One region of the Pectobacterium colocasium genome, then DNA from elsewhere that is predicted to be linked to it. Evidence: riboswitches for the same ligand, from Rfam matches in the RefSeq annotation. Region 1 holds a riboswitch; each other region holds the start of a gene.
The links. A riboswitch is a leader RNA that binds a small molecule or an ion and turns the genes downstream of it on or off. The one in region 1 is predicted to bind thiamine pyrophosphate.

Region 1 (10,039 bases):
TTATTACAGTAATATTAACTATAGAAGTAAAAATTAAATTCATTCTATTTTTCTGAAAACAATCCCCCTCTGACATTCAACGTGGCTGATTAGTTTATCCTTCATCCATTCTGAATATAAAAATCCCACGGCACACACGGGCTAACAAAGATCCCGCACGCGGATAAAAGCAGTGGCAAGGTTGTCGTGTCGATCATGGTATTTTTCCACCGACATACTATGCTAAACATCAGTGATTCAATGAGTGAGAGGAGCCTATGGCGCGCACGATTCAGCGTTACCGTTTAAGCATCTCTGGCGATTGCCGGGCCTGGTTTAACATCGACCATCGCCTCACCAATGATTTTCCTCACCCGCATCATGCCTGAATCAGCACCGCGCTGATCGCTTCCCGTTGCTGTATTCCTTTCCCAGCGTCACATAACGTGTCGCAACGGACTCTTTTTTCTGGAGAATTTTTCTGGAGATCGATGGCATGAAACGCATTCCTGAACCATTCCGCATTAAAATGGTAGAAAACATCCGCATGACAACGCAGGCGGAACGTGAAAAAGCGCTGACAGAGGCGGGGTATAACCCTTTCCTACTGCGTAGCGAAGACGTCTACATCGACCTGTTGACCGATTCTGGCACCGGCGCGATGAGTGACCGCCAGTGGGCCGGTTTAATGATGGGTGATGAAGCTTACGCGGGGTCACGTAATTACTACCATCTGTGTGAAAAAGTCGAAACGCTGCTGGGCTACCCATTTACGATTCCCACCCACCAAGGACGCGGTGCCGAACAGATTTTATTTCCGTGTTTGATAGCTAAGAAACAGCGGGCTGGCGGCGCGAAAAAACCCGTCTTCATTTCCAATTTTCACTTCGATACCACCGCTGCACACGTCGAGCTAAACGGCGCACGGGCCATTAACGTCGTTACGCCAAAAGCCTTTGATACCAACACGGCTTATGACTGGAAAGGCGATTTCGATCTGGATCAGTTACAAAGCGTGATTTCACAGCATGGTGCGGAGAATGTCGTCGCCATCATCACCACGGTAACCTGTAACAGTTCCGGCGGTCAGCCTGTCTCGATGAGCAACATGCGCGAGGTTTACCGTATTGCACAACAGCACCACATCCCCGTAGTGATTGATTCGGCACGTTTCTGCGAAAATGCCTGGTTTATCAAACAGCGTGAAGCGGGCTATGCGGACAAATCTATTAAAGCCATCGTGCATGAGATGTATGAATACGGCGATATGCTAACGATGTCCGCAAAGAAAGATCCGATGGTCAATATCGGCGGATTATGCTGCTTCCGTAGTGATGAAGACCTGTTTAACGAGGTGCGCATTCGCTGCGTTCCAATGGAAGGTTTCGTCACCTATGGCGGACTGGCTGGACGAGATATGGAAGCGCTCGCCATCGGGCTGGAAGAAGGGATGGATGAAGACTATTTGGCCTATCGCATTGGGCAAGTCGCCTATCTCGGAGAACGCCTGAAAGCCGGAGGAATTCCGATTCAGTACCCAGTTGGTGGACATGCTGTGTTTGTCGATGCAGCGCGGCTATTGCCCCATATTCCACCAGAGCAGTTTCCGGCACAGGCGCTTAACAATGCGCTGTATCTGGAAGCCGGTATCCGCAGCGTTGAAATCGGCTCGCTTCTGCTGGGGCGCGATCCTGATACCGGGCAACAGAAAGCATCACCGCTTGAGCTGCTGCGCCTCACCATCCCGCGTCGAGTCTATACCAACGACCACATGGACTATATTGCAGATGCCCTTATCACACTAAAAGCCCGCGCCAGCGATATTAAAGGGCTAACGTTCACCTATGAACCGCCCGTACTACGGCACTTTGTCGCCCGCCTAAAACCGGTGGAATAACCAGCTATCAGCATGCCCGACGCCTTTCTCTGCGGGCATCAGCGCTATTCACGATATCGAGTCGGCAGGCAAACACCATAAAAAAAGCCAGCGAAAAATTCGCTGGCTGGTGAAACGTCACCATTACTCAGAATACATTGTTTTACTTAAAAAATTTTTACACAGAATAAATTGTTTCGACCACCTAGAGCCAATGACGGTACTCATCATCAGACATCTCTTTCAGGTGCCACTGCGTCGCCTGCTGCAATAACGCGATGCGCTGCTGGGGAGACATCCATCGCAACCACGTTGCTTTACAGCTCGATAAGTAGTTTTGATAGAACAGGTACAAACGGGAAATCGCCATCAGCCACCTCCTCTCTTTCCTTGTGAGAAAGTATCGACGTAATATAGGGAAAGATAAATTGATGACTTTGGTGCAGGGAGTTCCTCTTTTATGTCTTCTCCTCGTCTACAACAACAGTTCATCCGCCTGTGGCAACACTTTCAGGGGCAGGTCACCGACACCACCTTGCAAGAGTTAACCGGAGTGCTGAACTGTTCTCGCCGCCATATTCGTTCACTGTTGAACGCAATGCAACAGGAAGGCTGGCTCGTGTGGCAGGCAGAAGCCGGAAGAGGAAAACGTTCGCAGCTTTCTTTTGTGTATACCGGATTGGCCCTCCAGCAGCAGCGGGCCGAGGATCTGCTAGAACAGGATCGCATTGAGCAGTTGGTACAGTTGGTGGGTGATAAAGAAGCCGTACGTCAGATGTTACTCGCCCATCTTGGGCGGAGTTTCCGGCAAGGAAAGCATATTCTGCGCATCCTCTATTACCGTCCGTTACGCAATTTACTGCCCGGTTCAGCGCTACGGCGTTCAGAAATGCACATCGCACGGCAAATTTTCAGCGGACTCACCAATATAAATGAGGAAAACGGGGAAATTGAACCCGATTTGGCTCATCACTGGCAGAGTATTTCCCCCCTGCATTGGCGCTTCTACCTGCGCCCGGCAATCCGTTTTCATCATGGTCGAGAGCTCACAATGGACGACATCACTACGTCACTCTCTCGTCTTATTCCGTTTCCGCTCTTTTCTCATATTGAAGCCGTCACCTCACCGATGCCCTTCGTCATTGATATTCGGCTACACAGCCCGGATAAATGGCTACCGTGGCTATTAGGTAGCGTGCACGCTATGATCTTGCCGCAAGAGTGGCAAACGCTACCGGATTTTGCCCAGCACCCGATCGGCACTGGCCCGTATGCCGTGGTGCGTAATAACAGTAATCAATTGAAAATTCGTGCCTTCGATGATTATTTTGGCTATCGGGCGTTAATTGATGAGGTCAATATCTGGGTTCTACCGGACGAACCGGAGGAAATGCCGGTCTCCATCCAGCTACAGTCTGACAATTCTCGTCACGAACAGTTGGAAAGCCGGATGGAAGAAGGCGGCTATTTCCTGCTGTTCGACAAACGCTCACCGTTAGCATCACAGCCAGAAGCACAGCAGTGGCTCAGGCAGGTATTTAACCCAATTTCGCTACTCAACCACGCCAATACCAGCAATCAGCGTGACTGGTCACCGGCCTACAGCCTGCTCCCGCGCTGGCACCATCACCATCCCGATGTGCCGCAATCCCTTCCGAAAGGGCTGACGGAGGTCACACTCACGTTCTATCAGGCACACCCTGAATACCGGATATTAAGCGAGATTATGCGCACACTACTGGCGCAGCACGGCGTCACGCTGCATATCCAGACGGTCAGCTACGAAGACTGGTATCAAGGCAATGCCGAGAGCGATATCTGGTTTAGCAGCGTGAACTGTTATTTGCCGCTCGAATTCTCCCTGTTCGCGATGCTCTACGAACTCCCGCTGGTGCAGCACTGTCTGGATGACGATCTGCATGCGGACGCACAGCAGTGGCGCAATCACTCACTGCCGATGGCGGAATGGTGTGAAAAGCTGATCGCCAGCGGCCAACTGCACCCTTTGCTGCACCACTGGCTGCAACTTCAGGGACAGCGCAGCATGCGCGGGGTCAGGATGAACATGCTGGGCTGGTTTGATTTTAAATCTGCCTGGTTTGCACCGCCGGAACGCTGAGAGCCTTTCGCTGCGCGGCTTAACCCTTTACAATGTGCCGTTCTCAACGGGGTGCGGAAGATTTTTCGCTGAGAAGATACCCGTCGAACCTGATCCGGTTAATACCGGCGAAGGGATTTGAGAGTGCGGCTTATTGCTGCCTCGAAGTCCTTTGCCACCCTATGATTCTCAGGAGTGCAAAGTGTTAAATCAATTACTACACCGTTCAGCCACCGTGCTGAAAACCAGCCTGCCTTGCCTGTTACTGCTCTCTGCTTCAGCCTTCGCCAAGCCTGCGCTTACCGTTTATACCTATGACTCATTCGCTTCCGAATGGGGGCCAGGGCCCGTCATCAAGACCGCATTTGAAAAAGAGTGCGAGTGCGAACTGAATTTCGTCGCGCTGGAAGATGGCGCTTCACTGCTGAATCGCCTGCGTATGGAAGGCAAGAACAGCAAAGCGGATATCATTCTGGGGCTGGATAACAACCTGTTGCAGGCGGCAGAGCAAACCGGCCTGTTTGCGCCGCACAATCAGGACACCCGTGCCGTCACGGTGCCAGGCGGTTGGGACAACAAGACCTTCGTCCCTTACGACTACGGCTATTTCGCGTTTGTGTATAACAAAAACACACTAAAGAACCCGCCGAAAAGCCTGCATGAGCTGGTGGACAGCAACGAGCCGTGGAAAGTGATCTATCAGGATCCGCGCACCAGCACGCCGGGTCTGGGTCTGCTGCTATGGGTGCAGAAAGTATACGGCGATGATGCGCCGCAAGCGTGGCAGAAACTGGCGAAGAAAACCGTCACCGTCACCAAAGGCTGGAGCGAAGCCTATGGTCTGTTCCTGAAAGGGGAAGCGGATCTGGTGCTGAGCTACACCACGTCACCGGCCTACCATATCATTGAAGAGAAGAAAGACAACTACGCAGCAGCAACCTTCAGCGAAGGGCACTATCTGCAAATTGAAGTCGCCGGGCAGCTGGCTTCCAGCAAAAATCCCGAACTGGCAAAACGCTTTATGCAGTTCATCCTGAGCCCAACCTTCCAGCAGGCTATCCCCACCACGAACTGGATGTACCCTGCGGTTAAAACTGACCTGCCAGCGGGCTTCGCCACGCTCGCGGTGCCGGAAAAAGCCATGCAGTTCAGCGCGCAGGACGTGGCCGATAAAAGGACGCAGTGGATTCAGGCATGGCAACGCGCCGTCAGCCACTAATCGGCGGACGTCTGTGGCCGGGGCTGCTGGCCACAACGCTGTTAATTTCCGTTGCCGCACTGGCTTTCGGTGCCCTGTGGCTACAGGCGCCCGAAAGCCAGTGGCGCACGCTATGGCATGACAGCTATCTCTGGCATGTTATTCGGTTTACCTTCTGGCAGGCGTTTCTCTCTGCGCTGTTTTCTACCGTTCCGGCCATTTTTCTCGCCAGAGCGCTGTATCGACGGCGCTTTCCCGGCTACCGCTGGCTGCTGCGCCTGTGCGCGATGACGCTGGTACTGCCCGTACTGGTCGCCGTGTTTGGCCTGCTCAGTGTATATGGTAGACAAGGCTGGTTGGCCTCCGCGCTGGGCTGGTTTGACCTGAAATACACATTTTCTCCCTATGGATTGCAGGGCATCCTGCTGGCGCACGTCTTCTTCAATCTGCCGCTAGCAACCCGATTGCTGTTGCAGTCGCTGGAAGGCATCGCCACCGAACAGCGTCAGTTGGCTGCAAACCTGGGCATGAACAGCTGGCAGCATTTCCGTCTGCTGGAGTGGCCCGCCCTGCGCCGACAGATTTTACCGACCGGCGCACTGATTTTTATGCTCTGTTTTGCCAGCTTTGCGACGGTGCTGTCGCTGGGCGGCGGCCCACAGGCAACGACGATTGAGCTGGCTATCTATCAGGCATTAAGCTTTGATTACGATCCGGCACGCGCGGCGCTGCTGGCGTTAATTCAGATGGTTTGCTGTCTGGGTTTGGTGCTACTGAGCCAGCGGCTAGGTCGCATTCTGCCCGTCGGCAGCACACAGCAGCTTGCCTGGCGCAACCCGCAGGATAGCGCCGTAAGCCGCCTCATCGACGGCCTGCTGATTGGCGCGCTGTTGCTGTTAGTCATCCCTCCCTTGCTGGCCGTCGTGGTCGATGGCGTGAACCGCTCGTTGGTTACCGTGCTGCAACAACCTGTGCTCTGGCAAACGCTGTTGACCTCGCTGCGTATTGCTCTGGGTGCGGGGCTCCTGTGTCTGGTACTGACCATGATGTTGCTCTGGAGCAGCCGTGAGCTCAAGCTACGTCAGAAGCCGCTCTACGGGCAGTTGATGAACCTGAGTGGTATGCTCATCCTCGCCATGCCCGGTATTGTGCTGGCAACCGGCTTTTTCCTGCTGCTGAATAACAGCATCGGATTGCCGCAATCCCCCTACGCACTAGTGGTGCTCACTAATGCGCTGATGGCGATTCCCTATGCGATCAAGGTGCTGGAAAATCCGATGCTGGACGTCGCCGAACGTTACAATCGACTCTGCACCTCGCTGGACATTCGCGGCTGGCAACGGCTGAGACTGATCGAGCTTTCCGCCCTGAAGCAACCGCTCGCGCAGGCGTTAGCCTTTTCCTGCGTGCTGTCACTCGGTGATTTTGGCGTCATCGCGCTGTTTGGCAATGAGCAATTCCGCACGCTGCCGTTCTACCTGTACCAGCAAATTGGTTCCTATCGCAGCGCCGACGGCGCGGTCACGGCGCTGCTGTTAATGCTGCTGTGCTTTATGTTATTTACCCTGATTGAGAAACTGGCAGGCCGTCATGATCGCGCTTGAGAAATTGACCTACTTCTATCAGCACTTGCCCATGCGTTTTGATTTTCACGTCAAACCGGGCGAGCGCATCGCTATCCTCGGCCCTAGCGGCGCAGGGAAAAGTACGCTGCTGAATCTGATTGCCGGTTTCCTGATGGCAGACAGTGGCGAGTTGTTGCTGAACGGCGCTTCTCACCGCGAGACGCCTCCCGCGAAACGGCCGGTTTCGATTCTGTTTCAGGAAAATAACCTGTTTCCTCACCTGACGATCGGGCAGAACATCGCGCTGGGGCTCCATCCCGGCCTGCGTCTCAATGCCGCACAGCGTGAAACCCTACGCCAGATCGCCGACCGGGTTGGTCTGGCGGATCTTCTGGATCGTCTGCCGTCTCAGGTTTCCGGCGGGCAGCGCCAGCGCGCGGCATTAGCACGCTGTCTGGTTCGTCACCAGCACATTCTACTGCTGGATGAACCCTTCTCGGCTCTCGATCCGGCGCTGCGGCAGGAAATGCTCGATCTGGTTGAAAGTGTGTGTCAGGAGCGTGAATTCACGCTGTTGATGGTGTCCCACAATCTGGATGATGCCATGCGGATCGCAAAACGTACGGTGCTGATCGTGGACGGAAAAATTTATTATGACGGGCCGACTCAAGCGCTACAGGATGGCAGCGCCGATGCAGCCGCCATCCTGGGAATTTCACGCCCGTCTGCGGATTGAGGCGTTAAGGCAACGCCTGATAGCGCAGGTTGCTGAATGTGACCTCGCCCTCGCCCGACGCATACAAGGCGGGTCGCAAACTGAGGAAGTCATACGCAACGTTGTGATGGTAGCCGGAGACTTCCATCTGCACCGGGTATTTCTTCCACGCTTCCTGATCCGACGTTCGGGTGTAAAACGTCACGATATGACGATCGTTTTTCATCCGAATCTGCACCTCATTGCCTGTGATGTGCGGCAGTTTCTTCTCCGCTCTTTCCAGCCCATAGCGGTGCATGACGGTGCCATCCTGATTAAACGACAGCCCGACGTACAGCTTCGCGTTGTAGAACAGCAGTAAACCAGCCTGTGCGCCAGGGGCAAAATTCGCCGTGACCTCAATTTGGTAAGCCTGATCGCCGGGGATCATCGTCAGCGGCGCGCTGTCTTTCGGCGACGTTCCTTTTGCTTTCAGATGCAGCGTGCCGTCGCTAAGCGTAACCCGTTTTAGCTCTTCCACATTGGCGCGGTAGAAATGCCAGCGTGCCGGAAATTTTTCGTCGGTAAAGCTATCAGACCAGCCGATACCGTGCGGCACCGCTTCGCCCCCTGCCGGTTTGCGAATCGGCTTACCGGTATCAAACCCGGCGGACGTGAACCAGCCGTCATCGCCCCAGACAATCGGCTCCAGCATCGCCTGCCGCCCCAGCGTCATAAAGCCGTTCTCATAGCCGTGATACACCATGTACCAATTTTTATCCGGCCCTTCAATCAGCGTCGCATGGCCGCGCGACCACCACTTCTCTGAACGATCCTGCGTACGAATAATCGGGTTATGCGGCGAGTTTTCCCACGGCCCGTTGATCGATTTGGAGCGTGCGGCAATCACCATGTGTCCGGTCGGCGGCCCGGCCGTGCCACCTTCCGCCAGCACCATGTAGAAGTAGTCGCCGTGGCGCAGCATCTTCGGCCCTTCCTGCGAGAAGCTTTCCACATCCCACTCTTCCGGGTACTGCCATCCCTGATAAACCACCGCCATGTCACCGACTGTCGACAGCCCATCGTCCGTTAATTGCACGCGATTACCGCCAGACATAAAGATGTAACGTTTGCCATCCTCTCCCACCACGTGGCCGGGATCGCTGGCCGGATTTTTCAAGCCCGTGTCTTTCGGTGGCGTCCACGGGCCACGGATATTATCGGCGGTGATCACATACAGCGTTTTCTTTTTCGTTCCTTTGGCGTCGATAATCCGGTTCGTGGTGAAGTAGATATAATATTTGCCGTCGTGTTTCACCAAATCCGGTGCCCAGATTGCATCGACAGGCGTCGCGATCGCGGGGCCAAGCGGTTCCCAGTTCACTAAATCGCGTGAATGCCAAATCAGCAGCCCGGGGATGTCGTCAAATGACGAGAACGTCATGTAATAATCATCCCCGTCTTTGATAATCGTGGGGTCAGGATGATCGCCCGCAATAATCGGATTGAGATAACAGCCATTGCCCAAATCCGCCTGACGCTGATATTCAATACCCCGTTTCCATTCGTTGGCAGGGCCAGCCTGACAGGCCATCACCGTGCCGATACCCATTGTCATCAATAAGATACCGCTTAATACGCCTTTCCCTACCGCTCGGGACACACCCATTTGTCACCACCCACTATCCCAATGATTATTTTATAATTTATAACATTGAAACCCTGTTCCAATTGTGAAAACAGTCACGCTTCTCTGGTTCTGCGGCGAAAAATCAAGCGGTAATCACACCGTCAAATTTTCAATATACTGTGACCAGTTCGACATATTCAGTTTTTATACCTTGTAGGTATTGTGTCTTTTTGTACTGCTGTGCTTATATAAATTGTCGATTGATAATTCATTCGAATACAACACCCGACCATAAATAACAGTACATAACATAAGTAAACAGGATTCCCGTGACGCACTACTCTTCTTCCACTTCAGCACTACTAAGCACCGCGCATGTTGACGCGGTCGTCGTCGTGCGCGTGGCAGTCGTCGTGGTCGTCGTCGGCAGCGCGCCGTAACGGGTTCCGAATCCAAACCAGATTCTCAAACCCCGCCGGCGCCAGCCGAGCGGGGTTTCTTGTTTCAACCCTCCCCGCTCCGACACCGCACCGGCCCTGATGAAGGATGTAAGCATGCGTTATACAGGCGCTCAGTTAATTGTTCGGCTGCTCGAACAGCAGGGCATCACCACCGTAGCGGGTATTCCCGGCGGCGCGGCGCTGCCGTTATATGATGCTCTGGGACAAAGTAAGACGATCCGCCACGTCTTGGCTCGCCATGAGCAAGGCGCTGGGTTTATGGCGCAAGGTATGGCGCGTGCAAGTGGGCGTGCCGCCGTTTGCATGGCCTCCAGCGGGCCGGGCGCAACCAACCTGCTCACCGCGATTGCCGATGCCAAACTGGATTCAATCCCGCTGGTGTGTATTACCGGACAGGTATCTTCTGGCATGATCGGCACCGATGCGTTTCAGGAAGTCGATACCTACGGCATCTCTATTCCCGTCACCAAACATAACTATCTCGTTCGCGACATCAACGATCTGCCACGCGTGATCCCGGAAGCCTTTCGTATCGCGC
Region 2 (10,039 bases), 1.1 Mb from region 1:
CGGTGCGAGGTGCTCTGCAGGAACCTCATCACCGTGTTTCCCTCTCACTGACGATTAAGTGAACATTATCAAACGTATCCAGCCTTATCTGCCCAAATAGCCGTCCCAGTCTTTCCATACTGGTTGAAGACCTGCACGCACGATGGCCTGCGCTACGTCTTCAGGACGCCGTGAATCGTGGGGAGAAAATTGTTCCAGTTCAGGATGGTCGTCGGCGTAGCCACCCGGTTGGGTTTTGGAGAAGGCGCTGACGTTGTTAATCGCGATAGGGATCGCATGATCGCGAAAGAACGGTGATTCACGTGTGGACAGCGACAATTCAATATCCGGCGCTAGCAAGCGGAATGCGCAAATCACCTGCATCAGCTGTGCTTCATTCATTAACGACGCCGGTTCAATGCCGCCCGCACAGGGGCGCAGGCGAGGGAACGAGATAGAATACCGGCTCTGCCAGTAGCGTTGCTGCAAGTGCAACAGGTGCTCTGCCACCATGTAGCAGTCGGTACGCCAGCTATTGGACAGGCCGATTAAGGCACCTAGCCCGATCTTGTCGATCCCGGCACGGCCAAGCCGATCCGGTGTGGCAAGCCGCCAGTGGAAATCCTGCTTTTGTCCTTTTAGATGATGCAACTGGTAGGTCGCCGGATGATAGGTTTCCTGATAGACCATCACACCATCCAGCCCCAGTGCTTTTAATTCGGCGTACTCATCCTGCGACAACGGCTGAACTTCGATCATCAGGGAACTGAAAAGCGGCCGGATCAGTGGAAAAACGCGCCGAAAATAGTCCATCCCCACTTTACGCTGGTGTTCACCTGTGACGAGCAGCAGGTGCTCAAACCCGAGTTCTTTTATAGCGGCGCATTCACGCAAGATCTCTGCCTCATCCAGCGTTTTACGCTTGATGTGGTTGCTCATCGAAAAGCCGCAGTAGGTACAGTCGTTAGAGCACAGATTGGACAAATACAGCGGGACATAGAAACTCACCGTATTGCCGAAACGCTGGCGGGTGAGCTGCTGCGCCCGCTGGGCAAGCGGTTCCAGATAGGCGCTGGCGGCAGGTGAAATGAGCGCCATAAAATCGTCACGCGTCAGGTGTGGTGCAGTGAGCGCCCGTTCAACATCCTGTGCGGTTTTGCTGTTGATGCGTAGCGTCAGGTCATCCCAGTCGAGCTGTTCCCAGACGGTTTGAAAATTGACGCTCATCTCACCGCTCCTTCCGCTTGCTGATGCAGAAAACCGGTGAGCGGGCTGGTGGCGCTGGCGACGAACTGCTTACTTCCCAGACCGGCCTGACGAGCAAGGCCACCTGCCTCGACTGCCAGCCGGAAGGCGCGCGCCATCGCGACGGGATCGCGAGCAACGGCGATGGCCGTGTTGACCAGCACGGCATCTGCTCCCATTTCCAGCGCATCGGCCGCCTGGCTGGGTGCGCCAATGCCTGCATCGACAATCACCGGAACGCGTGCTTGTTCGATGATGATGCGGAGAAAATCACGCGTTTGTAGCCCCTGATTGGAGCCAATCGGTGCACCGAGAGGCATCACCGCCGCGCAGCCGACTTCTTCCAGCCGTTTGCACAGTACCGGGTCGGCCCCGCAGTAAGGCAGTACCGTGAATCCTTCTTTTACCAACTGTTCAGCGGCCTTCAGCGTTTCGATGGGGTCGGGCAGCAGGTATTTTACATCGGGATGAATTTCCAGCTTCAGCCAGTGAGTCCCCAACGCCTCACGTGCCAGACGCGCTGCAAAAATGGCTTCGTCAGCGGTTTTGGCTCCTGACGTATTCGGCAGCAGCTTAATGCCGAGCTGGCGTAGCGGGGCGAGAATGGCGTCATTGCCGCCGTTCAGGTCAACGCGTTTCATCGCCATCGTAACCAACTGCGAACCGGAAGCCTCGAGTGCCGCTAGCATCAGTTCTGGCGTGGCGAATTTTCCGGTGCCAGTCAGCAGCCGTGAAGTTAATGTCGTATCGGCAATGTGCAGCATGTCATCCTCCCGCGATTGCCTGAAAAAGCAAAATATCATCACCGTCCTGAACCTGATGCTGTGACCAGGTGGCGTGCGGGATAATGGTCTGATTGATAGCCAGCGCCGTGCCGGGCTGGAGCCGGTTTATCTGGCTTAGCAGCGCTTCAACCGTGATGGCCTCTGGGAATTCAAAGGGCTCATCATTCAGTGTGATTCTCATGCTGCTCCCCCGCATACCGGGCAATGGGGCGCGCGCGTGAGCTGGAGCGTGTTCCAGCTCTGCTGTTTGCCATTGAACATTCTCAGCTTGCCGTCCAGCGCGGACGGCATACCTGCCAGTAGTTTGATCGCTTCCAGCGCCTGAAGTGTGCCGATCACGCCGACCACCGGCCCCAGCACGCCAGCGGTACGGCAGTTGCGCTGTGGTTCAGCCGTATCGGGATACAGGCAGGCGTAGCAGCCCGCGTGATAAGGCGGCGTGAAGACCGCGAGCTGTCCGCTGAAACCGACGGCACTCCCGCTGATGAGCGGCTTGCCTGCGTTAAAGCAGGCGGCGTTAACCTCATGGCGAGTGGTCATGTTATCGCTGCAATCCAGCACCAGATCGGCGCGGCTGACGGCGTGGTGTAGTGCGTCACCGTTGAGCCTTTCGGTAAGTGCAATGGTTTCCGAGTACGGATTTAACGCCTGTAGCTGACGTTGTGCTAACACGGCTTTGGGTTTGTCGGTGTCGCTGGTGCGATACAGAATCTGGCGTTGCAGGTTGCTGATGTGCAGCGAGTCATCGTCGGCAAGCAGCAGCTTACCGATGCCTGCGGCGGCCAGATAAAGCGAAGCGGGAGCACCCAGCCCGCCCAGGCCAACCAGCAGAACGCAGGCGGCTTTGAGCTTCTCCTGACCCTCCGGGCCAATGTCTTCCAGCATGAGCTGGCGGCTGTAGCGCATAAATTCGCTATCGCTCAGTCCGGCAGGTGTTGGATGGGGATTCGTTACCATGTCATGCCTCCCGCCCTTCAATCATCCTGAGCAGCGTTGCCGTAGCCTGACGCCAGTCTGTTGCCTGCGTAATGGCGCTGACGACGGCAATACTGCCGACGCCCGTTTCCAGTACCACAGGGACGCTATCGATGCTGATACCGCCAATCGCAACGGTGGGAAAACGGCCTTGCAGATCGATTATGTGCCGCGTCAGCTCGGCCAGCCCCTGCGGCGCTGATGGCATGTCTTTGGTTTGCGTGGGGAAAATGTGCCCCAGCGCGATGTAGGACGGGTTTATCACCACCGCGCGCGCCAGTTCACGATCGTCGTGCGTGGAAACACCTAAGCGCAGACCCGCTTTTTTAATCGCGGCCAGATCGGCGGTGTCCAGATCTTCCTGACCCAAATGTACGCCGTACGCCTGATGTTTTACGGCTAATTTCCAATAGTCATTGATGAAAAGCTGTGCCTGATAGCGACGACCCAAGGCGATCGCCTGGATCACATCGGCTTCGGCTTGTTCATCTGACCGATCTTTGATCCTCAACTGGATCGTTTTCACCCCGACGCCGAGTAGTCGCTCGATCCACTCCACGCTATCGACGACGGGATATAGCCCCAGCCGCTGCGCCGTTGGGGCAAAAGGCGTCGAGTCTGTCATTTGCTTTCCTCGGTTTGCAGGCTGGTGGCGCTGTGATAAAGCTCGCTGCCGCGAGAGCGGAATTCTTGCGACATCTGCGCCATACCCACTTCAATCGGTTTGGCTTCCGCTTCCTGTTTCGCGGCGTAGTTGCGTACTTCCTGTGAGATTTTCATCGAGCAGAATTTGGGGCCGCACATAGAACAGAAGTGAGCGACTTTACCGGATTCCTGCGGCAGCGTTTCATCGTGGTAGGCACGTGCCGTTTGGGGATCGAGCGCCAGATTAAACTGGTCTTCCCAGCGGAATTCGAAGCGTGCTTTTGACATGGCGTTATCACGGATCTGTGCGCCGGGGTGACCTTTTGCCAAATCGGCAGCGTGGGCAGCGATCTTGTAGGTAATCAGTCCCTGCTTAACGTCTTCTTTATTGGGTAAGCCAAGATGCTCCTTCGGCGTGACGTAACAGAGCATCGCGCAGCCGAACCAGCCGATCATGGCGGCGCCGATGCCGGAGGTGAAGTGATCGTAACCCGGTGCGATATCGGTAGTTAACGGGCCGAGTGTATAGAACGGGGCTTCGTGACAGTGCTCCAGCTCTTCGGTCATGTTGCGGCGAATCATCTGCATCGGAACATGGCCGGGGCCTTCGATCATCACCTGCACGTCGTATTCCCAGGCGATTTTGGTCAGCTCGCCCAGCGTATGCAGTTCGGCAAATTGGGCTTCATCGTTGGCATCCTGAATGGAACCGGGGCGTAAGCCGTCACCCAGCGACAGCGCGACATCGTAAGCGGCACAGATTTCACAGATTTCACGGAAGTGCTCGTACAGGAAGCTCTCTTTGTGATGCGACAGGCACCACTTCGCCATGATGGAACCCCCGCGTGAAACGATGCCGGTCAGGCGTTTAGCGGTCATTGGCACGTAGCGCAGCAGCACGCCGGCGTGGATAGTGAAATAGTCCACGCCTTGTTCCGCCTGCTCCAGCAGCGTATCGCGGAACATTTCCCAGTTCAGGTTTTCCGCCACGCCGTTCACTTTTTCCAGCGCCTGATAGATTGGCACGGTACCGATGGGGACGGGGCTGTTACGCAGAATCCACTCGCGGGTTTCATGAATATAACGGCCGGTTGAGAGATCCATCACCGTATCCGCGCCCCAGCGGGTAGACCAGACCAGCTTTTCCACCTCTTCTTCGATGGAGGACGTCACAGCGGAGTTACCAATATTGGCGTTAACCTTCACCAGAAAATTGCGTCCGATAATCATCGGCTCTGATTCTGGGTGGTTGATGTTGGAAGGGATGATGGCGCGACCGGCGGCCACTTCCTGACGGACAAATTCCGGTGTGATGTTTTCCGGCAGTAGGGCGCCAAAACTTTGTCCCGGATGCTGCTGGCGCAGCACGTCGGTACGAATACGCTCGCGTCCCATATTTTCGCGAATAGCGATAAATTCCATTTCCGGGGTAATGATTCCCTGTCGCGCATAGTGGAGTTGGGTGACGCGTTTGCCTGCTTTGGCACGTAGCGGCCGTGGCAAGTGTTCGAAGCGCAGATGATCCAGTCCTGCATCTGCCAGACGCTGCTGGGTGAAATCGGAACTGACGCCGGATAGCGCTTCGGTGTCGTGACGTTCGGCAATCCAGCTGGCGCGCAGCTTCGCTAACCCAACGCGGACATCGGGTTGGGCGGCGGGGTCGCCATAAGGCCCTGACGTATCGTAAACCGGGATCGGTTCATTGGGTTCGTATTGAGGATTGTCTTTGCTGCCGCCGAGTAGCGTCGGGCTGAGCTGAATTTCCCGCATCGGTACGGCGATGTCGTCGCGCGAGCCCGTAAGATAAATGCGTTTGGAATTGGGAAAGGCCGTTCCCTGTAAGGTTTCAATAAACTGCTGGGCGGCGGCACGCTGCTCGCGGCGACCCGATTTTGACGGCACTGTGTTTATAGACAAGGGTTCTGTAGACATAGCAAGTTCCTGTAAGACGTAAAGGGAAGATTGCTTGTCTGGAGCCGGAGGGAGTAATAATGATATTGGGCATCAGAGCAGGTATGTAGGAATACGCAGCCTTGGGCTCAATGAGGTGCATTACTCTTGTTCCCTTCGCAGGTATTAACCCGATCAGGTTCCGCGGATCCCGAATTAACGGTCTCAGCCTGTGCGCTCATAGATTTCGTAAAACGATTGCTTTCGTAAAACGATTGCTTTCGTAAAACAAAACACGAGCACGCTAGGCACTCCGACAAGATATGCCCGTTTCTTAAACGGGCCAATAAAACCCCTACACTGTATGACGGCAAAACGCGGATGTCAAAGCGTGACGGTTTTGCCTGTACAGCGTGTGGCGATGTTCTTAAATAACGTCAAATGACCGCTAGTTGTCGTAAACCAGACGGATCATGTTGTCTTCTAACGTAAAACGCTCCTCCAGAGCTTCACCGACGCTGGAGAGTGCCTGCTGAAATTCGAGGCAGTTATCATGGTCGATAGCCGTCGCCAGATGGTTATCGTAAAACGTCATGATTTGCTGCGTGTTGTTTTGCAGGGCGAGGTCGAGCTGGGTAGAAAGGGCTAATAGTTGTTCGCTGTGTGTCGCTGCTTCGTGCAGCATCTTTTCGTATAAGTGAAAGTGACCGGTAGAAAGATAGTCCACCAGATTCTGGCAAAAATGATCCAATGCTTCTTCATCCAGAAGAGAAAGCGCATCCTTGTTCGGCTTGATGCCAACCAGATGATAGTAAGCCACCAGAAGCTGCTTACGCGCTTGTAGCCATTGGTCGATTAACGCATTATTGCCACCAACGTATTCAGTCAGACTTTGTAGCTGGTTTAGCATTGTTGACTCCGTGAACGGTAAGAAATAACTGAAATCCCAGTTATAAAACTTATGTAATCACTCTGAATGTAAAATGCCAGTGAAGTGGCAGTGGAGCAATAAAAAGATATGGAACAGACGCTAAAAGGTGATGAGACCGGCTGGTGGGTGGTTAGCGATGCGGTACAAATCTGGCTGCCCCAGGGAGAATTACCGTGTGGAACGGCGACGAAGTGGTCTCTGCAGGGGAAAACGGCTCGCCAAATCGGCGAATGGCAAGAACAGCCTGTCTGGCTGGTGTGTCAGGGCCGTGATACCGATATGGCCTCGGTTCGCCAACTGCTCGATCAGGACGTGGGGTTATTCCAGCTCGCGGGGCGAGGCGTACAGTTGGCTGAGTTTTATCGTTCCCATCGTTTTTGTGGTTACTGCGGCCATGAAATGGTGCGGAGCAAAACGGAGCTGGCGTGCTTATGTCACCACTGCAAAGAACGTTATTATCCGCAGATCGCGCCTTGCATCATCGTCGCGATTCGCCGTGGTGATGAGATTCTGCTGGCGCAGCACAATCGACATCGCGGAAACATGTACACCGTGCTGGCTGGGTTTGTAGAAGTCGGCGAAACGCTGGAACAGACGGTCGTGCGTGAGGTAATGGAAGAGAGCCAAATTCAGATAAAAAACCTGCGTTACGTGAGTTCGCAGCCTTGGCCATTCCCTCATTCTCTGATGATGGCGTTTATGGCCGATTATGCGGGTGGAGACATTAAGCACGACCCAAAAGAGCTGCGTGACGCGGGCTGGTTCCGCTATGACCAACTCCCGCAACTGCCCCCGCCGGGCACCGTGGCGCGTCGACTTATCGAGGATACGGTGGTGTTGTGTCGCGCTTATCACGAGAACGAAGGCTGACGTGGTACTATTTGCGCCATGAATGACTCATGTACACAACGTACTCGCGTCATAGCGTATTCGTTTTATAAAGCGTTCGTTTTATAACGCATCCGTTTCATCACATCTATCCGGTGTCGAACCGCCGTGAGGTTGAAAGGAAAAGAACATGACTGATCTGAAAAACGATCGCTACTTGCGGGCGTTATTGCGCCAACCCGTTGATGTCACCCCGGTGTGGATGATGCGTCAGGCGGGGCGTTATTTGCCGGAATATAAGGCAACGCGCGCACAGGCGGGGGATTTTATGTCGCTGTGTAAAAACGCAGAACTGGCTTGCGAAGTCACGTTACAACCTTTACGGCGCTATGCGCTGGATGCGGCAATCCTGTTCTCCGATATCCTGACCATCCCTGATGCCATGGGATTAGGGCTCTATTTTGAAGCGGGGGAAGGCCCACGCTTTCACTCTCCCATTACGTCTCATGCCCATGTGGTTAACCTGCCGATTCCCGATCCTGAGCAGGAGCTCGGTTATGTGATGAATGCAGTGCGGACGATTCGTAAAAACCTCGCCGGTGAAGTGCCGTTGATCGGTTTCTCGGGCAGCCCGTGGACGCTGGCGACCTACATGGTTGAGGGCGGTAGCAGCAAAGCGTTTACCGTCATCAAGAAAATGATGTTTGCTGAGCCTAAAACGCTACACCTGTTGCTGGATAAGCTGGCGGATAGCGTCATTCTCTATCTCAATGCGCAAATTCGTGCTGGTGCGCAGGCAGTGATGGTATTCGATACCTGGGGCGGCGCGCTGAGCGGACGTGACTACAAAGAATTCTCCCTGCGGTACATGCATAAGATTGTTGATGGTTTACTGCGTGAGAACGACGGTCGCCGTGTGCCAGTGACGCTCTTCACCAAAGGTGGAGGCCAGTGGCTGGAAGCGATGGCGGAGACAGGCTGCGACGCGCTGGGGCTAGACTGGACAAGTGATATTGCTGATGCACGCCGCCGTGTAGGCGATAAAGTGGCGCTACAGGGAAATATGGATCCGTCGATGTTGTATGCCGATCCTGCACGGATCGAGCAGGAAGTGGCGTCGATCCTTGCTGGATTTGGGCAAGGCAACGGGCATGTTTTCAATCTGGGTCATGGCATTCACCAAGATGTGCCGCCGGAACATGCGGGCGTGTTTGTTGAGGCTGTCCATCGGTTGTCTCGCCCTTATCACGCATGATTCACAGGAGATGATGTGATTGATACACAACAGCTGCGGGTTGAGCAACTGGCCCGCGCTTCTGATGTGATTCGGCACGACGATGTACCTTTTGAGCAGCCTGCGTTTATCGCGGGTGCTGACGTTGGCTTTGAGCAAGAAGGCTCGGTCACTCGCGCGGCGATTGCGCTAATGCGCTATCCTTCGTTGGAGCTGGTAGAATACAAGATTGCGCGTATCAGCACGACGATGCCCTATATCCCCGGTTTTCTTTCATTTCGCGAATGCCCTGGGCTGCTTGCCGCGTGGGCATTGCTTGAACAGAAACCCGATCTGCTGTTTGTCGATGGGCATGGGATTTCTCACCCACGGCGCCTCGGCGTTGCCAGCCATTTTGGCCTGCTGGTTGATGTTCCGACGATTGGTGTGGCAAAAAGTCGGCTGTGTGGCCGATTTGAACCGTTGGCGGAGAGCGTCGGCAGCCAGCAGCCGTTACTGGATAAGGGCGAGCAGATTGGCTGGGTCTGGCGCAGCAAAGCGCGCTGTAATCCGCTGTTTGTGGCGACGGGGCACCGAGTTGGACAAGACAGTGCATTGCACTGGGTACAATGTTGTATGCGCGGTTACCGTTTACCGGAGCCGACCCGCTGGGCTGATGCGGTTGCATCGAATCGTCCCGCATTTGTGCGTTGGCAACGGCAGCAAGATGCTAACGTATTGTCGTAAAACTTTAGGAATTCAGGCATAGGGCGTCACTGTGATTTCAGGTACACTGCCGTCCGTCGCTGTTAATGAGCATAAAAATGTTACGTAACCCCATTCATTTACGTCTGGAAAAACTGGCAAGCTGGCAGCATGTCACTTTTATGGCATGCCTTTGTGAACGTATGTATCCCAACTACCACGAGTTCTGTCGTCAAACAGAGTTCGGCGATGCGATGGTTTACCGCCGCATTCTCGATTTGGTATGGGAAACATTGGTTGTTAAAGATGCGAAGGTTAATTTCGATAGCCAGTTGGAAAAGCTGGAAGAAGCGATTCCTGCTGCGGAAGATTACGATCTTTACGGCGTCTACCCGGCTATTGATGCCTGTATCGCGTTGGGCGAGCTGATTCATTCGCGTTTAAGCGGTGCAACGCTCGAACATGCGATAGCGATTAGCGAAACGTCCATCCGCACAGTTGCCATGTTGGAAATGACGCAGGCAGGCAAAGAAATGACCGACGATGAGCTAAAGGTTTTGCCTGCAATTGAAGAAGAATGGGACATCCAATGGGAGATTTTTCGCCTGTTGGCGGCCTGTGAAGAACGCGACATTGAGCTGATAAAAGGGCTCCGTTCCGATCTGCGCGAGGCCGGAAGTAGTAACATCGGGATAAATTTGCATCAATAACGCGATAAAACGTGATTTAAGGCCTGAAATGGCCTGTCTTAAGGCTTCACATTCGCACCCTGTCTGGTCTACATTTGGGGGGCGTAAAAAAAGTGGCTGTCGGTGCGTGTATGCAGGAGAGTGCTACCACACC
Region 3 (10,039 bases), 620 kb from region 1:
CGCCGCTAGGGGGAGTGATGATTACTATTGAGCTTCCCTTGCACGAATCTGATTAAGATCCACACCTAAATAAGCAGAGCTATGACAACCGCATCCGATTTCGCTATGGCATCACCTATTCTGATTGTCGAAGATGAGCCCAAGCTGGGGCAACTGCTGGTGGATTATCTTCAGGCAGCGGACTACGCCACGCACTGGCTGTCCGACGGTAACGATGTCGTCGAGTGGGTGCGGCTGCATTCCCCTTCACTCATTTTGCTGGATTTAATGCTGCCGGGCTGCGACGGCCTGACGCTCTGCCGCACCATCCGCCAGTTCTCCAACGTGCCGATTATTATGGTCACCGCCCGTAGCGAGGAGATCGATCGCCTGCTGGGGCTGGAAATTGGTGCCGATGACTATATTTGTAAGCCCTTCAGCCCACGCGAAGTCGTCGTGCGCGTCAGAACGCTGCTGCGTCGCTGCGGCTGGCAGAACGAGGGTATGAAAGCCATCGAGAAAACCGAAACGGCTCTGCTGATTGATAAAAGCGGCTTTCAGGCCAGCTATCTGGGGCAGAACCTTGACCTGACGCCAGCCGAGTTTCGCCTGCTCAAGACGCTTTCTACCGAGCCGGGGAAGGTGTTTTCCCGCGAGGCGCTGCTGGATAAGCTCTACGACGATTATCGCGTCGTGACCGACCGCACCATCGACAGCCACATCAAAAACCTGCGTCGTAAGTTAGAGCAGTTGGACGAAGAGACCTCATTTATCCGCACGGTATACGGCATAGGCTATCGCTGGGAAGCCGCCCCCTGCAATGAGGTATAACACCAATCGCGCGATGCTGTTATTGGATATTATGCTGCTACGGAGGCCATTTTGAACGGACCCGATCCGGATAACCGCTACCCCATGGCCGGTTTTCCCCAAGTGTGTTTCATCAAGAATATTGCCACCAACCCGAATATCGAAATTGGCGACTACACCTATTATGACGATCCCGACGGCGCGGAAAATTTCGAGCAAAATGTGCTCTACCACTATCCGTTTCTCGGCGATAAATTAATCATCGGTAAATTTTGCGCCATCGCGCGCGGGGCAAAATTTATCATGAACGGCGCAAATCATCGGCTTTCCGGCCTGTCGACGTATCCCTTCCAGATTTTTGGCAACGGCTGGGAAAAAGTGACGCCGAAGCCAGAGGAACTGCCTTATAAAGGTGACACGTTCATCGGCAATGATGTCTGGATTGGCTATGATGCACTGATCATGCCCGGCATCCGCATCGGAAATGGCGCCATCATTGCGTCACGCGCCGTGGTCACCGCCGATGTGCCCGCTTATACGATCGTCGGCGGCAATCCGGCAAAAATCCTGAAATCCCGTTTTACGCCAGACGTCATCAATACGCTTGAAGCGCTGTGCTGGTGGGACTGGCCGATAGAAAAAATCACGCGTCATCTGGACATCATCGCCGCGGGTGATATTGCGGCACTACAAGCGTGCCATCTGTCAGAGTAACCGTCTTCCATTCCATACGAATCCGTACCACACAGAAGAGGCTTTCGCGATAATGACCAGGCTATTTTCCGAAACGACCAAAATCGAGACACCTCGCCTGCTGCTGCGCCCACTCTATCGTGATGATGCGTCTGCGCTGTTCGTTTTTATGTCCGATCCCGTCGTGATGCGTTTCTGGAATCATCCGCCCTGGCAGCACCTCGAACAGGCGCATGATGCGATTGACGAATACTGGAGCGCACTGTGCGCCGGGCAATACATGAAGCTAGGTCTGGAAGTAAAAGCGAGCGGCGAACTGATCGGTACCTGTGTGCTGTTCAACCTTGAGATTGACTCTAAACGCGCCGAGATCGGCTACTGTCTGGCGGCAAGTGCGCAAGGGAAAGGTTATATGGCGGAAGCGCTCTCTGCACTGCGGGATTTTGCCTTTGAAACGGCGGGACTAAGCCGACTGGAAGCGGAAATCGATCCCCGCAATGTGGCCTCAGCCCGATCGCTGGAGCGGCTGGGGTTCACGCAGGAAGGGCTGTTAAAGCAGCGTTGGATTGTGGACGGCGAGGTGTCAGATTCCGCGCTGTACGGCCTGCTGGCAGCCAAACGCTAGCGACCTCATTCCCAGACTGGTCAAAAATACTGTCTGACTTAATGAAAATTTTGTCATTTTCTCTTTTCCCAAGGCTGTTACTCTTTTAAGCCTACAATAATAACGGGTATCACCTCGCACGCAGTGCGGGAGATGGGTCACCTGCAACAGCACAGATAAGGGAAAAAGCATATGTCAGGTTTAGTGAACGGCAAATGGGTTAACGGCGATGTCGCGGCGGAAGAGATCAAAAACGGCGCGTTCCACCGTGAAGAAACCAAATTTCGGCAAACCGAGCTGGTGCCAGAAGCGGGTCGTTACCAGCTTTTTGTCTCCTATCTCTGCCCGTGGGCGTCGCGCACGCTGATTTTCCGCAAGCTGAAAGGGCTGGAGAACATCATCTCGCTTTCCGTTGCTAACCCACGCATCGCCGATAACGGCTGGGAGTTTGCCACCCCGCAGGATGCTGGCGAGCACGTGGGCGAGATTCACTACCTGCACCAGTTGTACACCGCCAGCGTGCCCGACTATACCGGAAAGGTGTCGGTGCCTGTGCTGTGGGATCGGGTGGAAGGCCGCATCGTGAATAACGAATCGGCGGACATCATCCGCATGCTGAATAGCGAATTTAACGACCTGACTGGTAATCACCTCGATTTCTACCCGTCAGAACTGCACGCTGAGATCGATCGCTGGAACGAAACCGTGTATCACAACGTCAATAATGGCGTGTATAAAACCGGCTTCGCCAAAACACAGGAACACTATAACGCTGCCGTCACGACGCTCTTCACTACGCTGGACGAGTTGGACGAACATCTGGGCAACCATCGCTATATGCTCGGTGACACGCTGACCGAAGCCGACTGGCGTCTGTTTGTGACGCTGGTACGTTTTGACGTGGCCTACCACGGCGCGTTCAAATGCAACCTGAAGCGTATTGCCGACTACCCGAACCTGTCGAATTATCTGCGCGAGCTGTACCAGTGGCCGGGCGTCGCAGAGACGGTCAATATCGACCACATCAAAGCGGGCTATTACGGCATTGCCTGGCTGAACCCGACGCAAATTGTGCCGGTTGGCCCATTCGTCGATTTATCTCAGCCCCATAACCGTGAAGCGTTCGGAAAATCCCGTATCGCCACGCGTTAATACGGCTTTATCTGGCCTGCTCGATTAATGGCAGGCCATTCTTTATTTAGGTCAAAAAATTGATTTGCATCAAACGATTGATTTATGTCAAACAAAGGCCCCACTTTTCGTGTGTCGTCTACTGCAATTTTCCCCTATTAGCGCTAGAATCCTCCGCCTTTACTGCTCCCGCCGCGGAGCAGCCTGACTTGTGATCAGAATCGAGAGATACCATGTTTAAACCGGAACTGCTTTCTCCGGCCGGTACGCTGAAAAATATGCGCTACGCCTTTGCCTATGGCGCGGACGCGATTTATGCCGGTCAACCCCGCTACAGCCTGCGCGTGCGTAATAACGAATTCAACCATCAGACGCTGGCGCAAGCCATTAACGAAGCGCATGAACTGGGCAAGAAATTCTACGTGGTCGTTAACATCGCACCGCACAATGCCAAACTGAAAACCTTCCTGCGTGACCTGCAACCCGTCATCGAAATGGGGCCGGATGCGCTGATCATGTCCGATCCGGGTTTGATTATGCTGGTGCGGGAAAACTTCCCACAGATAGATATTCACCTTTCCGTTCAGGCCAACGCGGTAAACTGGGCGACGGTGAAATTCTGGCAGCAAATGGGGCTGACACGTGTCATTCTGTCCCGCGAACTGTCGCTGGAAGAAATTGCAGAAATCCGCCAGAACGTGCCGGATATGGAACTGGAGATCTTCGTTCACGGCGCACTGTGCATGGCCTACTCTGGCCGCTGCCTGCTGTCCGGTTACATCAATAAACGCGATCCGAATCAGGGTACCTGCACTAACGCCTGCCGCTGGGAATATAAGGTTCAGGAAGGTAAAGAAGACGACATCGGCAATATCGTCCATCAGCACGAACCTATCGCGGTGAAGAATGTTGAGCCCGCGCTGGGCATCGGCGAACCGACTGACAAAGTCTTTATGCTGGAAGAAAGCATGCGCCCCGGCGAGTACATGAGCGCCTTTGAAGACGAACACGGCACCTACATCATGAACTCCCGCGATCTGCGTGCCATCCAGCACGTTGAACGCCTGACGCAGATGCAGGTGCACTCGCTGAAAATCGAAGGCCGCACCAAGTCATTCTATTACTGTGCCCGTACTGCACAGGTTTATCGCCGTGCCATCGACGATGCCGTGGCGGGTAAACCGTTCGATCCAACCTTGCTGGAAACGCTGGAAGGGCTGGCGCACCGTGGCTACACCGAAGGCTTCCTGCGTCGCCACGTGCATGAAGATTACCAGAACTACGATTACGGCTATTCTGTCTCCGATCGTCAGCAGTTTGTCGGTGAATTCACCGGCATGCGTCGCGATGGGCTGGCGGAAGTCGAGGTGAAGAACAAATTTTCCTGCGGCGACAGCGTGGAGATGATGACGCCAAACGGCAATATTCAATTCACCATCGACTCCATGCAGAACGCCAAAGGGCAACCCGCCGATGTGGCGCCGGGTAACGGCCATATCGTTTACCTGCCCGTGCCGGACGATATCTCGCTGGACTATGCGCTCTTGCTTCGCAATCTGCCGGGCACTACCACGCGTAACCCTAACGCGGAATAAACCGGTCATACCGCCGGATGTCCCGTACATCCGGCAATGCCTCCCACAAGCGATCCCTTCCTTCTCGTATGCCCCCCTATTCTCGACCGTTCTCAACCGCGACTCAGTACGTCAATCGCTCGACGGTATCGTTACAAAGCTCAGGGTTTTTAACGAATATTAGAAACAGATCACATCAATTCACCGGTCTTGTGGTTAGTATTGCGTCGCTGAGAAAACATAGAACGAAAAATAAGCGTAGTGATACTACTAGGAACCACCTCCTTGGCCAGCTCAATCTCCCTTGAGCTGGCTTTTCTTTTTCTCCCGCCCGCGCATTTTCCCCACCGCACATTCACCGACTCTTCTGATGTCTACCTATCGATTTAGTGACTATTATTAATCCCACGATCCTGCTTAGGAGAAATGGCCATGGAAAAAAATCCAATCACACTGCTAATTCTGAATGGGAAGAGTGCGGGTAATGAAGAACTCCGCGAGGCCATTGATACGCTGCGACAGGACGGCTATACGCTGCATGTCCGCGTGACCTGGGAATATGGCGATGCCAAACGCTATGTAGAAGAGGCGATTCAGCTCAGCGCGGATAACGTGATCGCCGCCGGTGGCGACGGCACCGTCAATGAAGTCGCCGCCGCATTAGCGGTACAGCCGGAAGCGGTGCGCCCGTGTTTGGGGATTGTCCCGCTGGGTACGGCCAACGATTTCGCCACCAGTTGTCAGATTCCGATGGAGATGCACAACGCGCTAACGCTGGCGATCAAAGGCCGCGTCACCGCCATTGATGTCGCCAACGTGAACGACAGTCACTATTTCATCAACATGGCAACGGGCGGCTTCGCCACGCGCATTACCACCGAGACACCCGCCAAGATGAAGGCCGCACTGGGAAGTGCGTCTTACGTGCTGCACGCGCTATTTCGCATGGACATGCTGCAAGCCGAGCGCTGTGAGATTCGCGGGCCGGATTTTCACTGGTCAGGCGATACGCTGGTCATTGCGGTGGGGAATGGTCGTCAGGCAGGCGGCGGACAACAGCTTTGCCCTGAAGCGCTGGTCAATGATGGGCTGCTGGAACTGAGCGTACTATCGGCAACCGAGCTGCTGCCGAATATGCTTCAGGCCTGGTTTACCGGCAGCGAAAATCAGAACATGATTTCCGCTACCCTGCCCTGGCTGGAGATCACCGCGCCGGATGATATGACATTTAATCTGGACGGCGAGCCGCTCACCGCCAAACGCTTCCGTATCGAGGTGCTTCCCGCCGCGATTCGCTGCCGGCTGCCGCCCCAGTGCTCTCTGCTGGAATAGCGGTGCGTTTCGACGATTCCTGTTTCTCCTATTCCCGTTTCAGGCGATTACTGTTTGCCAGGTACAGCGTCACGACTAGCAGCAGGATCGCCGCAGAATACACCAGCGTATCCGACGGGCTTTTGTGATCGACAATAATCAGGCGAATGATGGCCGTAATGCCGATGTAGATAAAATAGCGCAGCGGGAAGTGATAGCCGGACTGGAAATACTTCACGATCAGCGCAATAAACTCAAAATACAGGAAATAAATTACAATGCCTTCTATCAGCTGATAGGAGGAATCTTTCTCATTGGAGATCAGCAGCACCTTCGCCAGATGAAACGTTTCTTTGACTAAAAAAATCACCAGAATAGTCGCCAGCACCAGCAGGCCGATATTGAGTATCGTCTGAAGCGCTTTGGCAGCCATCGCACTGCGAGCAGAACCTGCCATATGTTATCCCCACACCCTGTTTCACATTAACGCCAAGATTTCACAGCAAAGTAACCGGATGCCCCCACACTGTCACGCCAAAATACGCTTAATTTAGTTTGAAATTACTGGCAAAGATGTCACGCAAAGTACAAGTCAATTTACTTATGGTTTTACCACCAGCGATGGAAATGGTGAACGGGGCCGATGCCGTGCCCGACCTCCAGCGTGTCGGCCTGTTGTAATGCCTGCTGCAAATAATCCTTCGCGGCGTAGACCGTTTCGCTCCAGCTATCGTGGCGCGGTCGCAACGCGGCCAGTGCGGCAGACAGCGTGCAGCCGGTGCCATGCGTATGACGGGTATTCACTCGCGGGGAACTAAAGCGCTGCGGTTCGGCCTGTCGGCTGAACAGCCAGTCCGGGCTTTCCGCTTCACTCAAGTGACCGCCTTTCATCAGCACCGCCTGACAGCCCATTGCCAGCAGCGCCTCCCCCTGCTCACGCATTTCCCGTTCGTTGGTGGCCGGTGACGTATTCAGCAGCGCCGCAGCCTCGGGCAAGTTGGGCGTAATCAGGGACACCAGCGGCAGCAGTTCACGGCGGATCGATTCCACCGCCTCGGGTGCGAGTAGCGGATCGCCACTTTTCGCCAGCATCACGGTGTCCAGCACCACAAAAGGCACCGCGTAGTGACGCAGGCGCTCGGCAACCGCGTCAACAATATCGGTCTGCGCCAGCATCCCAATCTTGGCGCTGTCGATGCGTACATCGCTCAGCACGGAATCCAACTGCGCCGCGACAAAATCCGGCTCAATTCGGTAGACGGACTGCACGCCGCGCGTATTTTGCGCCACCAGCGCGGTAATGACTGACGTCCCATAAGCCCCCAGCGCGGAAAAAGCTTTTAGATCCGCCTGAATACCCGCCCCGCCGCTCGGATCGGTGCCTGCAATCGTCAACGCATTGATACGTTTCATGCCAGATCCTCCGCGCGCAGGGTATAGAGCCTGTCGAGAAAGTTGGGGATAAAACTGCCTGTACCTTGAGACACCGAAGCCGCCTGCTGCCCCGCGAAAGCCATGACATAGCACGCCGCCGCTACGTGGGATAAGCGTTCCCCCTCCAGAGCACAGAAACCCGCGACGACTGCCGACAGCGCACAGCCCGCACCAACCACGCGCGTCATCATGCTATCGCCACCAGTCACCGCGATATCACGTACGCCGTCCGTGACATAATCCACCACGCCGGTCACCGCGACGATCGTCCCCACTTGCCGCGCCAGTTCGCGTGCAGCAGGAAGCGCTGCCAGCGAGTCATCGGTGCTATCCACACCCCGCCCCTGTGCGGCTAAGCCCGCCAGCGCCATGATTTCAGACGCATTGCCGCGAATCGCCGCGGGCTTCCACGCCAGCAATTCCCGACAGAATTCACGCCGAAAGGTCAACCCGCCTACGGCAACCGGATCGAGCACCCACGGCGTCCCCGCCTGATGCGCGCGGTTTACCGCCGCTCGCATCGCCTCGGCGCGCGAGCGCTCCAGCGTCCCGACATTAATCAGCAGCGCATCGGCCACCGCGCTGAACTGCGCAGCTTCTTCAGGATCGACCACCATTGCCGGCGACGCATTCAGCGCCAGCAGCACATTAGCGGTAAAAGATTGCACCACGTCGTTGGTCAGGCAGTGCACCAGCGGCGAGGCAGAACGGAATTGGGTGAGTGAGGTTGCTGCCTGAGCGGCAGAAAGGTCGGTGGGTCGCGTGTTCATAGGTCTCCCAACCGGCGTGGAAGAAGGCGGCAACCGGTGGGCATACCGTGACTTCCCTACGCTGGCATTATCCAGATCAGGTGGTACGGGTATTTCTCAGCCTTCACAAAGAAGGGCACCCCGAGTCATGTACTACGCTTTGCAGCATAAGTAAGTGGGTAACGTAAAGCAAGCGCTCCCCCGCTTCTCTTGCCCACCCGACACCCAATGAAAAACCACAGGCACGTTGTGACATAGAGAAAAACGCCATAACCCTTTAGACTGGTTAATCAAACCCATACTGAGGAGATTGTGATGACGATGATAAAGAGTTATGCCGCACCGGAAGCAGGCGCAGCGCTGGAGTTGTATGAGTTTGATGCGGGTGAACTACAGGCGGAAGACGTAGAAGTTGTGGTGGATTACTGCGGCGTGTGCCATTCCGATCTCTCGATGATCGATAACGAATGGGGCATATCGAGCTATCCGCTGGTTGCCGGGCATGAAGTAATTGGCCGTGTGCACGCCCTGGGCAACGCGGCGAAGAACAAAGGATTAAAGGTTGGTCAGCGCGTCGGTATTGGCTGGACGGCACGTAGCTGTGGGCACTGCGATGCCTGTATCAGCGGCAGCCAAACCAACTGCCAGCAAGGCAGCGTGCCGACCATCCTGAATAAAGGCGGTTTTGCCAATAAGATCCGTGCGAACTGGCAGTGGGCTATCCCGCTTCCTGATTCCATCGATATCGAATCTGCAGGCCCGTTGCTGTGCGGCGGCATCACCGTTTTCAAACCGCTGTTAATGCACCATGTCACCGCAACCAGCCGCGTCGGCGTGATCGGCATCGGCGGTCTGGGGCATATCGCGATTAAGCTCCTGCACGCAATGGGTTGTGAAGTCACGGCGTTCAGCTCAAACCCAGCCAAAGAGCAGGAAGTGCTGGCGATGGGTGCCGATAAGGTCGTCAACAGCCGCGATCCTCAAGCGCTGACGGCATTAGCGGGTCAGTTCGATCTCATCATCAACACCGTGAGCGTCGATCTGGAATGGCAACCCTACTTCAACGCACTCGCCTATAACGGGAAATTCCATACCGTCGGCGCGGTGATGAAGCCATTTAGCGTGCCGGCCTTTACGCTCATCGCAGGTGACCGCAGCGTTTCCGGCTCTTCTACCGGCTCACCGCATGAACTGCGTTCTCTGATGAAGCTCGCCGCGCGTGCCAACGTGAAGCCGCAGACAGAGCTGTTCCCGATGTCAAAAATCAACGAGGCCATCCAGCACGTACGCGACGGCAAAGCCCGCTACCGAGTCGTACTGAAAGCCGATTTCTAATCGGTAAAGACGCCTGAGCAATCGGGCGTCTGCTTTTTGCACATCAGCTCAGCCAACGCCATTCTCTGGACTACACCGCCCCGTACAACGATGCTGAATGTATTCAATCGGTTTCATGATAGGATTGAAAGGTGATGCAAGAGGAGAGCCGCAATGCCTTTTAAAGAATATGACCACGATTTTATTGATAGAAATAAGAAAGCCTCCTCGTCTGTAAGGCTCGCCCTGCTATTGTCTGCATTGGTCATTATATTCAACCTTGTATTCTTCAAGCACCGTGACTTTCAAGAACAGTTGCACAATAATCCAGGGTCTTATACCGATTCGATTGCGCTGGTTTTGCTTTTTTTTATCCTGTCCTGTACCAGTAAAATATCACTGAACCATACCTCCGCGTTATCCATTCGCCTCGGGCTGCA

Region 2: linked by a shared signal. The riboswitch ahead of thiC (phosphomethylpyrimidine synthase ThiC) and the one ahead of thiB (thiamine ABC transporter substrate binding subunit) in region 1 are both predicted to bind thiamine pyrophosphate.
Region 3: linked by a shared signal. The riboswitch ahead of thiM (hydroxyethylthiazole kinase) and the one ahead of thiB (thiamine ABC transporter substrate binding subunit) in region 1 are both predicted to bind thiamine pyrophosphate.

What each region holds. Positions count from the first base shown of each region.
Region 1 covers NZ_CP084032.1:4,068,138-4,078,176, forward strand. Annotated here, with positions in the region: gene tnaC (tryptophanase leader peptide) at 258-368, shown strand; gene tnaA (tryptophanase) at 476-1,876, shown strand; gene sgrT (glucose uptake inhibitor SgrT) at 2,061-2,225, opposite strand; gene sgrR (HTH-type transcriptional regulator SgrR) at 2,316-3,974, shown strand; TPP riboswitch at 4,012-4,108, shown strand; gene thiB (thiamine ABC transporter substrate binding subunit) at 4,189-5,172, shown strand; gene thiP (thiamine/thiamine pyrophosphate ABC transporter permease ThiP) at 5,148-6,755, shown strand; gene thiQ (thiamine ABC transporter ATP-binding protein ThiQ) at 6,742-7,452, shown strand; gene LCF41_RS18415 (family 43 glycosylhydrolase) at 7,457-9,079, opposite strand; gene ilvB (acetolactate synthase large subunit) at 9,595-10,039, shown strand, end outside.
Region 2 covers NZ_CP084032.1:240,289-250,327, forward strand. Annotated here, with positions in the region: gene thiH (2-iminoacetate synthase ThiH) at 85-1,206, opposite strand; gene LCF41_RS01070 (thiazole synthase) at 1,203-1,988, opposite strand; gene thiS (sulfur carrier protein ThiS) at 1,990-2,190, opposite strand; gene LCF41_RS01080 (HesA/MoeB/ThiF family protein) at 2,187-2,966, opposite strand; gene thiE (thiamine phosphate synthase) at 2,968-3,609, opposite strand; gene thiC (phosphomethylpyrimidine synthase ThiC) at 3,606-5,561, opposite strand; TPP riboswitch at 5,675-5,845, opposite strand; gene rsd (sigma D regulator) at 5,968-6,429, opposite strand; gene nudC (NAD(+) diphosphatase) at 6,538-7,320, shown strand; gene hemE (uroporphyrinogen decarboxylase) at 7,469-8,533, shown strand; gene nfi (deoxyribonuclease V) at 8,549-9,238, shown strand; gene LCF41_RS01115 (YjaG family protein) at 9,316-9,906, shown strand.
Region 3 covers NZ_CP084032.1:3,445,244-3,455,282, forward strand. Annotated here, with positions in the region: gene baeS (envelope stress sensor histidine kinase BaeS) at 1-56, shown strand, start outside; gene baeR (envelope stress response regulator BaeR) at 82-810, shown strand; gene LCF41_RS15610 (Vat family streptogramin A O-acetyltransferase) at 895-1,503, shown strand; gene LCF41_RS15615 (GNAT family N-acetyltransferase) at 1,556-2,107, shown strand; gene LCF41_RS15620 (glutathione S-transferase family protein) at 2,279-3,238, shown strand; gene trhP (prephenate-dependent tRNA uridine(34) hydroxylase TrhP) at 3,451-4,812, shown strand; gene yegS (lipid kinase YegS) at 5,224-6,123, shown strand; gene psiE (phosphate-starvation-inducible protein PsiE) at 6,152-6,559, opposite strand; gene thiD (bifunctional hydroxymethylpyrimidine kinase/phosphomethylpyrimidine kinase) at 6,712-7,515, opposite strand; gene thiM (hydroxyethylthiazole kinase) at 7,512-8,306, opposite strand; TPP riboswitch at 8,343-8,439, opposite strand; gene ahr (NADPH-dependent aldehyde reductase Ahr) at 8,601-9,620, shown strand; gene LCF41_RS15655 (GGDEF domain-containing protein) at 9,774-10,039, shown strand, end outside.